Pseudobacteroides sp.: one gene and its partner. The protein of the gene in region 1 binds, or shares a complex with, the protein of each later gene. Links are inferred from orthologs where the notes say so. Each region holds a gene or a part of one and is shown on either strand. Other genes may lie near its edges. The genes, in order: VIO64_RS11005 and uvrB.

Region 1 (3,398 bases):
CGGTACTGCTATAGATTACGCCAATAAGGTACTAAATATAAGCTCTGCTGACGGTCATTATTTGCTGGGACTTATTTATACCGATATGAAAAAGTACGATCAGGCTATAAATGAGTTTACCATTGTAGGACAAACGAGCCCAATGTATAAAAATACTGCAGACAGCTGGATTGCGGAGCTTAAGAAGCTTTCAGGCAGTGGAAAATGATATTGAAATAAAGCGTTTAACTTAAAAAAGTGACTTTGCTTTTATTGAAGCGAAGCCACTTTTTAATATCCAGAAAATTATGGTGTATACTGCACCACAATTTCTACCCTATCTTTGTGAGGTTGGCAAAAGCTGCCATTAGTCTTTTCATTCCAGAGCCCTTAAAGTGTATTTCCAGTTTGAAATCATCATTCTCCTTTTCTACCGATGTAATAATACCTATACCAAACTTTTTGTGCTCCACCTTGTCTCCGACATTAAAGGCAGACTTGATACCTGCTGGTTTTGGGGAACTTACTGATGCAGGATTGTAGGTCCTGTTCAGGCTGGAAATAGTATCCTTTTGGACACTGTTTATTTGCCTTGGAAAGCCTGAATCCTTTTGCATGCCGTTAGCCTGCCTTGGGAAACCTGAGTTCCCTGAGGTGGTGACGCTGCTGGAGAAACTTGAAGCCGATCTGGCCGATGGCCTTCCATAGCCTTCAATAAGCTCCGCAGGTATTTCGTTTAAAAACCTAGAGGCTTTATTGTATGTGGTATTTCCAAATAAGGTACGGCTTAAAGTGCTTGTCATGTAAAGCCATTTTTTGGATCTGGTTATTCCAACATAGCAAAGTCTTCGTTCTTCTTCAAGCTCACTTTCATCAGTTACGGCACGGTAGCCTGGGAATATTCCTTCTTCCATTCCTACAAGGAAAACTGCTGGGAATTCAAGGCCTTTTGCACTGTGAAGAGTCATAAGTACAACATTATTTTGCTCCTCTTCAAGCTTATCAATATCTGCAACAAGGGAAATACCTGCTAGATAGGCTCCAAGGCTCTTGTCCTCTTCTCGTTCCTCAAACTCTATGGCACCTGAGATAAGCTCCTGTATGTTTTCAAGCCTTGTCTGGGCTTCAACCGTATTCTCAGCCTTTAGCTCCTCCATAATACCCGACTGCTTTATTACTTCTTCAATAAGCTTTGAAACAGGCAGTTCGCCCTTCATAATCCTGAATTTATTAATGAGGCTGACAAAAACCTCAAGCTTGGAGGTAGCCCTCTGGAGCTCAGGTACACCGGCTGCAGAATCGATTACACTGAAAATACTGCAGCCCCTCTGGTTTGCTACGCCTTCTGCAGTATCAACTGTGGTGTTGCCAATACCTCTTTTTGGAACATTGATGATCCTCTTAAGGCTAATGTTGTCTGAGGGGTTTTGAATAACCCTCAGGTATGCGATTATGTCCTTTATTTCTTTCCTGTCATAGAACCTCAAGCCTCCAAAAATCCTGTAAGGGATAGACTCCCGCATAAGCATTTCTTCTATGATACGTGATTGAGCATTGACCCTGTAGAGGATGGCAAAGTCTTTATAGCTGACATTTTCCATTGCACTAAGCCTTTTAATTTCAGATGCTACAAAACCGGCCTCCATATACTCGTTTGAACCCTGATAATACTGAATCTTGGGCCCTTCAAGGGTTTCTGTCCACAGGCTTTTGTTCTTTCTTCCAGTATTATTCTTTATAACATTATTTGCTGCATCAAGTATAAGCTGGGTTGACCTGTAATTTTGCTCCAGTTTAATGGTTTTACAGTCCTTAAACTCCTTTTCAAAGTCAAGTATATTTCTTATGTTTGCCCCTCTCCAACCGTAAATTGATTGGTCATCGTCACCAACAACGCAGAGGTTTCTATTGGTCTGTGCCAAAAGGCTTATAAGGGTGTATTGTGCAGTATTGGTGTCCTGGTATTCATCCACGAGAATATATCTGAATTTTTTCTGGTAGTAATCAAGAACATCCTCATGTTCTATCAAAAGCTTTATTGTCAAAATTATAATGTCATCAAAGTCAAGAGCATTGTTTTGCTGCAGCTTTTTCTGATATAGCTCGTATATCGAGGCTATCTTGTTCATTCTATAGTCTGCCTGATACATTTTGCTGTAGGTTCTGGTGTCAATCAGCTCATCCTTTGCCCTTCCTATGGCATCAAGCATGCCTTTAGGGGGGAAGTTTTTTTCATTGAGGTTTAGTTCCTTCAAGCAATCCTTTATTACAGTCACCTGGTCAGATGTATCATAGATAACAAAGCTGTTGTCGAAACCCAACCTGTCAATGTATCGCCTTAGTATTTTGACACAGGTTGAGTGAAAGGTTCCTATCCACATGCCTTCACACATGGAGCCCATGAGCCTTCCGATCCTCTCCTTCATTTCCTTTGCAGCTTTATTGGTAAATGTAATAGCCAAAATGCTTGCAGGATGTACAGTACGGCCTCTTAACACCCTAACGGCATCCTCTGAAAGCTCTGCCTTTTTGTTTGTAGGCAGACTCTCCGCTATGCTTCTAAGCATGTCCATATCAGCATTTTCAGCGTATGCAGGTATGTGCGTGCTTTTGTACGAATCCCCAAATCTAATCATATGTGCGATTCTATTGACAAGAACAGTGGTCTTTCCAGAACCGGCACCAGCTAAAATGAGAACAGGACCGTTTATAGTATAAACGGCTTCCCTCTGCCTTTCGTTCAAAAAATTGTATTGGGACTGGATAAGTTTATCTCTTAAGGATATGAATTCCTTTATGCTATTTTCACCGGATATCATTTTTTATCACCTTCACAATAAATCAATTTATAATATCACTTTTCATATAAAAGTGTAACCAATTTAGTATAGCATAGATTTATCCCTACTTAAAGGAATAAATCACGTGGTTAATTTCCTGTGAAATTAAAAAGCCGCATCGAAATGCGGCTCTTACTTTTGAGTGATTTATTATAAATTTTATTATAATTGATTGAAATTAAATGCTTGTCTAAAAATCAGGCTCAATCAAGCCGTAGTTTCCATCTTTTCTCCTATAAACAACATTAACTTCTTTGGTATCCGCATTTGAAAACATAAAGAACTCATGACCCAAAAGGTTCATTTGCAGGATAGCTTCTTCAAGTGCCATAGGCTTTATAGCGAATTTTTTGGAGCGGACTACCCTGAAGTCATTTTCTTCCTCAACCTCAGAGAAAGAAGGAACATTTTCAGCTTTAATGGCTTCAGCTTTAAGCTTCTTTTCAAGTCTTGTTTTATTTTTAACTATTTGCCTTTCTATTACATCAACAACTTTATCGATTGAAGTATACATATCGCCGGTTGATTCTTCAGCCCTCAAAATAAGACCGTTTGAGGATATGGTAACTTCAAGAATAT
Region 2 (3,215 bases), on another replicon or contig:
TCCATAGTGAGCCAGTCTTTTTATATGCATAACCGAATAATATGCCCAGTGCCATTACCGGTATAACTTTCATAATTGTGATGCCGCCCTCGTTTATAATCCATATTGGAAAATGAATTGTAACAAACAGTATTGCAACTAAAATATTTGCTCCCCAAAACTCTATGAATTCCTCAATTTTATTAAGAAGAAACCCCCTGAAGACTATTTCCTCAGTCAGACATGTTACCAATACAACATTTATAATTTTATCCAAGTCAAAATCCATGTTTAAAGAACTCTTTCCATAGAGGAACATTTTTCCCAAGTTTATACCTATAAGGGCTCCACCTATTACAAGTCCCCAGACAATGCCCATTAGTGCACGGCTGTTAAGTTTCAGATAAGATAAGGGCTTATTGCCATCAATATATATTATGTACATAAATACCGGAACGGCCCAAATAAAAACCTTAATAAGACCGTTTAATAAAATGCCCGGGGGGCCCGCATATTCTTCATACACCATAGGTGACAAAACACTTCTGTGAAGAGTCCAGGCCCCATAAAAAATAAGAAAGTAAATCAATAAATAGTGAACCTTGTGTGCCTTAATAAACGAAGTTACACCTTTTGACCAACCACTTTTGCTATCCATAATGTCAATTCTCCATCCTGTCTTTAAGTTCCATAATTTTATCCCTTAACTCAGCGGCTCTCTCAAATTGCAAATTAACCGCCGCTTCTTTCATTTCCTTTGAAAGTTTGTTTATAAGAGCCTGTATTTGTTCTTTTGTTGATGTTTCTTCATCACGGCTGATTCCATACTCTGCTCCCTCTTCTGCCGCTTTTGTAGCTTCTATTACATTCCTTACAGCCTTCCTGATTGTTGTGGGGGTTATGCCATGCTGCTCATTGTATTCCATTTGAAGCTTTCTTCTTCTATTGGTCTCATTCAATGCCTTGCTCATGGAATCTGTTATTCTATCGGCGTACATAATGACTTTGCCTTCAGCATTTCTTGCTGCCCTACCGATAGTCTGGATCAATGAGGTTTCCGATCTTAGGAACCCTTCCTTATCAGCATCCAATATAGCTACCAGTGAAACCTCAGGCAGATCAAGACCTTCCCTTAAGAGATTGATACCTACAAGCACGTCAAAAACTCCAAGCCTCAAATCCCTTATAATTTCCATTCTTTCAAGGGTATCTACGTCTGAATGCAGATATCTCACCTTAAAATCCAGTTCCTTAAGATAATCGGTAAGGTCTTCAGCCATCTTTTTTGTCAATGTGGTTACAAGCACCCTTTGATCCTTTTTAACCCTCTCGCTTATTTCGCCTATCAAGTTGTCTATCTGCCCTTTAATAGGATTTATTATTACTTCAGGATCAATAAGACCTGTTGGCCTTATAATCTGCTCAACAACCTGTAAAGAGTGCTCCTTTTCATATTTTGCAGGGGTGGCACTTACATATATGGCCTGATTTACCCTCTTCTCATATTCCTGAAACTTAAGCGGTCTGTTGTCAAAAGCAGAAGGAAGTCTGAAGCCATACTCTACAAGTGCTTCTTTTCTAGACCTGTCCCCGTTGTACATTGCCCCAATTTGGGGGATGGAGACATGGGATTCATCTATCACCAGCAGGTAGTCATCAGGAAAATAATCCATCAGTGTGTATGGAGCACTTCCAGGAGCACGTCCACTGATATGCCTTGAGTAGTTTTCAATTCCCTGACAGAAACCAACCTCCTGAAGCATCTCAAGGTCATACCTCGTCCTTTGCTCAAGCCTGTGTGCTTCCAGTATTTTGCCCTGACTTTTAAGATCCTTCAGTCTTAAATCCAACTCTTCCTCAATACTGCCCAGAGCCTTTTCCATCTTTTCTCTAGTTGTTGCATAGTGTGATGCTGGGAAAATAGAAACATGTGAACGAGTTCCCTTGATCTCACCTGTAAGCGAATGAATTTCAGTAATCTTCTCTATTTCATCACCAAAAAACTCAACCCTGATTACGTTTTCAGATGACGATGCAGGAAATATCTCCAACACATCTCCTTTAGCCCTAAATTTGCTTCTCTTAAAGTCTATTTCGTTTCTTTCATACTGAAGGTCTACAAGCTTTCTTATTACCTCATCCCTGTCTTTTCTCATGCCAGGCCTTAAGGAAAGCATAAGATCTGTATAATCCTCAGGGTCTCCAAGGCCGTAAATACAGGATACACTTGCTACAATAATAACATCTCTTCTTTCAAAGAGTGCTGCTGTCGCGGAGTGCCGCAATTTATCTATTTCATCGTTTATTGATGAGTCCTTCTCAATATAGGTATCAGTTGATGGAATATAAGCTTCCGGCTGATAATAGTCATAGTAGCTTACAAAATATTCAACTGCGTTATCAGGAAAAAACTCCTTGAATTCACTGCACAACTGGGCAGCCAAAGTTTTATTATGTGCTATTACCAAAGTTGGCTTTTGCACCTTTTCAATAACATTTGCAATTGTATATGTTTTTCCCGAACCAGTAACGCCTAAAAGCGTCTGATGCTTATATCCCTTTACCAACCCATTTCCTAAAAGCTCAATAGCTTTGGGCTGATCCCCGCGTGGTACATATTCGGATTTTATCTTGAATTCCGACATTGCCTGTTAATCCTTTCCATTAATTACTTTTACCATATCCACACAATATTCCCCAAATTACCTGTGGATAATGTTGATAAGTATGTGTACAACTTTATTTATCTTAATATCTCTGTTGATAACTTTGTCAGTAAATCTTCCAAGTGAAATTTTTCAGCAGTCTTATTACATTTTTTTACGCCAAAAGCTATTATTTTTTATAAAGCCAGAGTATGTTTGTCACACCTCTTGGATAATATTTGCTGCCTATTGCTTCCCCTAATATAAACTGATCACTGAAGCACCAATATGCATTCTCTCCCCTTAAGAGCCACGACTTATGCACTTCATCCGCATCCTTTGAAAAGCTGTCTGCGTCAATATCCAATATATCACTTATTATAAACTTGCATAAATAAATTTTACTAGGCCAGGAGTTATTACTGGTTGATGATATCTTCCAGCCACCATCTTCAAAAATACATATCCCAGGCTTCATAACAGCTTTTATATGTTTCTTTAGCAGCTTTATATAATCACCATAAGGACCATTCTCGGAAACTACATCTTTCAAACCAGCAATATATGGAAAAATCAAGCCTTCCACTGCCG

The links.
Region 2: the proteins of VIO64_RS11005 (region 1) and uvrB are in contact, whole or in part, in a crystal structure (PDB 7EGT), measured with the Thermus thermophilus proteins. The link is inferred for Pseudobacteroides sp. from one-to-one orthologs. Residues at the interface, in WP_096412145.1 of Thermus thermophilus: His654, Arg656, Phe657, Gln666, Asp668, Glu669, Lys680, Arg681, Leu682, Ser683, Lys685, Tyr686, Ala687; in WP_096411307.1 of Thermus thermophilus: Glu23, Leu25, Arg26, Asp27, Gly28, Glu29, Arg30, Phe31, Arg55, Glu326, Asp327, Phe328, Glu379, Ser382, Gln383, His398, Gly400, Arg401.

What each region holds. Positions count from the first base shown.
Region 1 is NZ_DATCTU010000074.1:90,196-93,593, reverse strand. What follows is about bases 56-3,121. They hold VIO64_RS11005 (ATP-dependent helicase), read right to left. Parts: upstream 2,799-3,121; coding sequence 312-2,798; downstream 56-311. Other genes in these bases: hpf (ribosome hibernation-promoting factor, HPF/YfiA family), read right to left, coding at 3,010-3,121; VIO64_RS11010 (hypothetical protein), read left to right, coding at 56-208. Outside these bases: more of VIO64_RS11010, read left to right, coding at 1-55; more of hpf, read right to left, coding at 3,122-3,398. UniProt on the Escherichia coli protein: A helicase with DNA-dependent ATPase activity. Unwinds DNA duplexes with 3'-5' polarity. Translocates on single-stranded DNA with 3'-5' polarity. Initiates unwinding more efficiently from a nicked substrate than double-stranded DNA.
Region 2 is NZ_DATCTU010000043.1:17,272-20,486, reverse strand. Bases 134-3,016 are described here. They hold uvrB (excinuclease ABC subunit UvrB), read right to left. Parts: upstream 2,625-3,016; coding sequence 642-2,624; downstream 134-641. Other genes in these bases: VIO64_RS07505 (glycoside hydrolase family 52 protein), read right to left, coding at 2,815-3,016; VIO64_RS07515 (type II CAAX endopeptidase family protein), read right to left, coding at 134-637. In the rest of the region: more of VIO64_RS07515, read right to left, coding at 1-133; more of VIO64_RS07505, read right to left, coding at 3,017-3,215. UniProt on the Escherichia coli protein: The UvrABC repair system catalyzes the recognition and processing of DNA lesions. A damage recognition complex composed of 2 UvrA and 2 UvrB subunits scans DNA for abnormalities.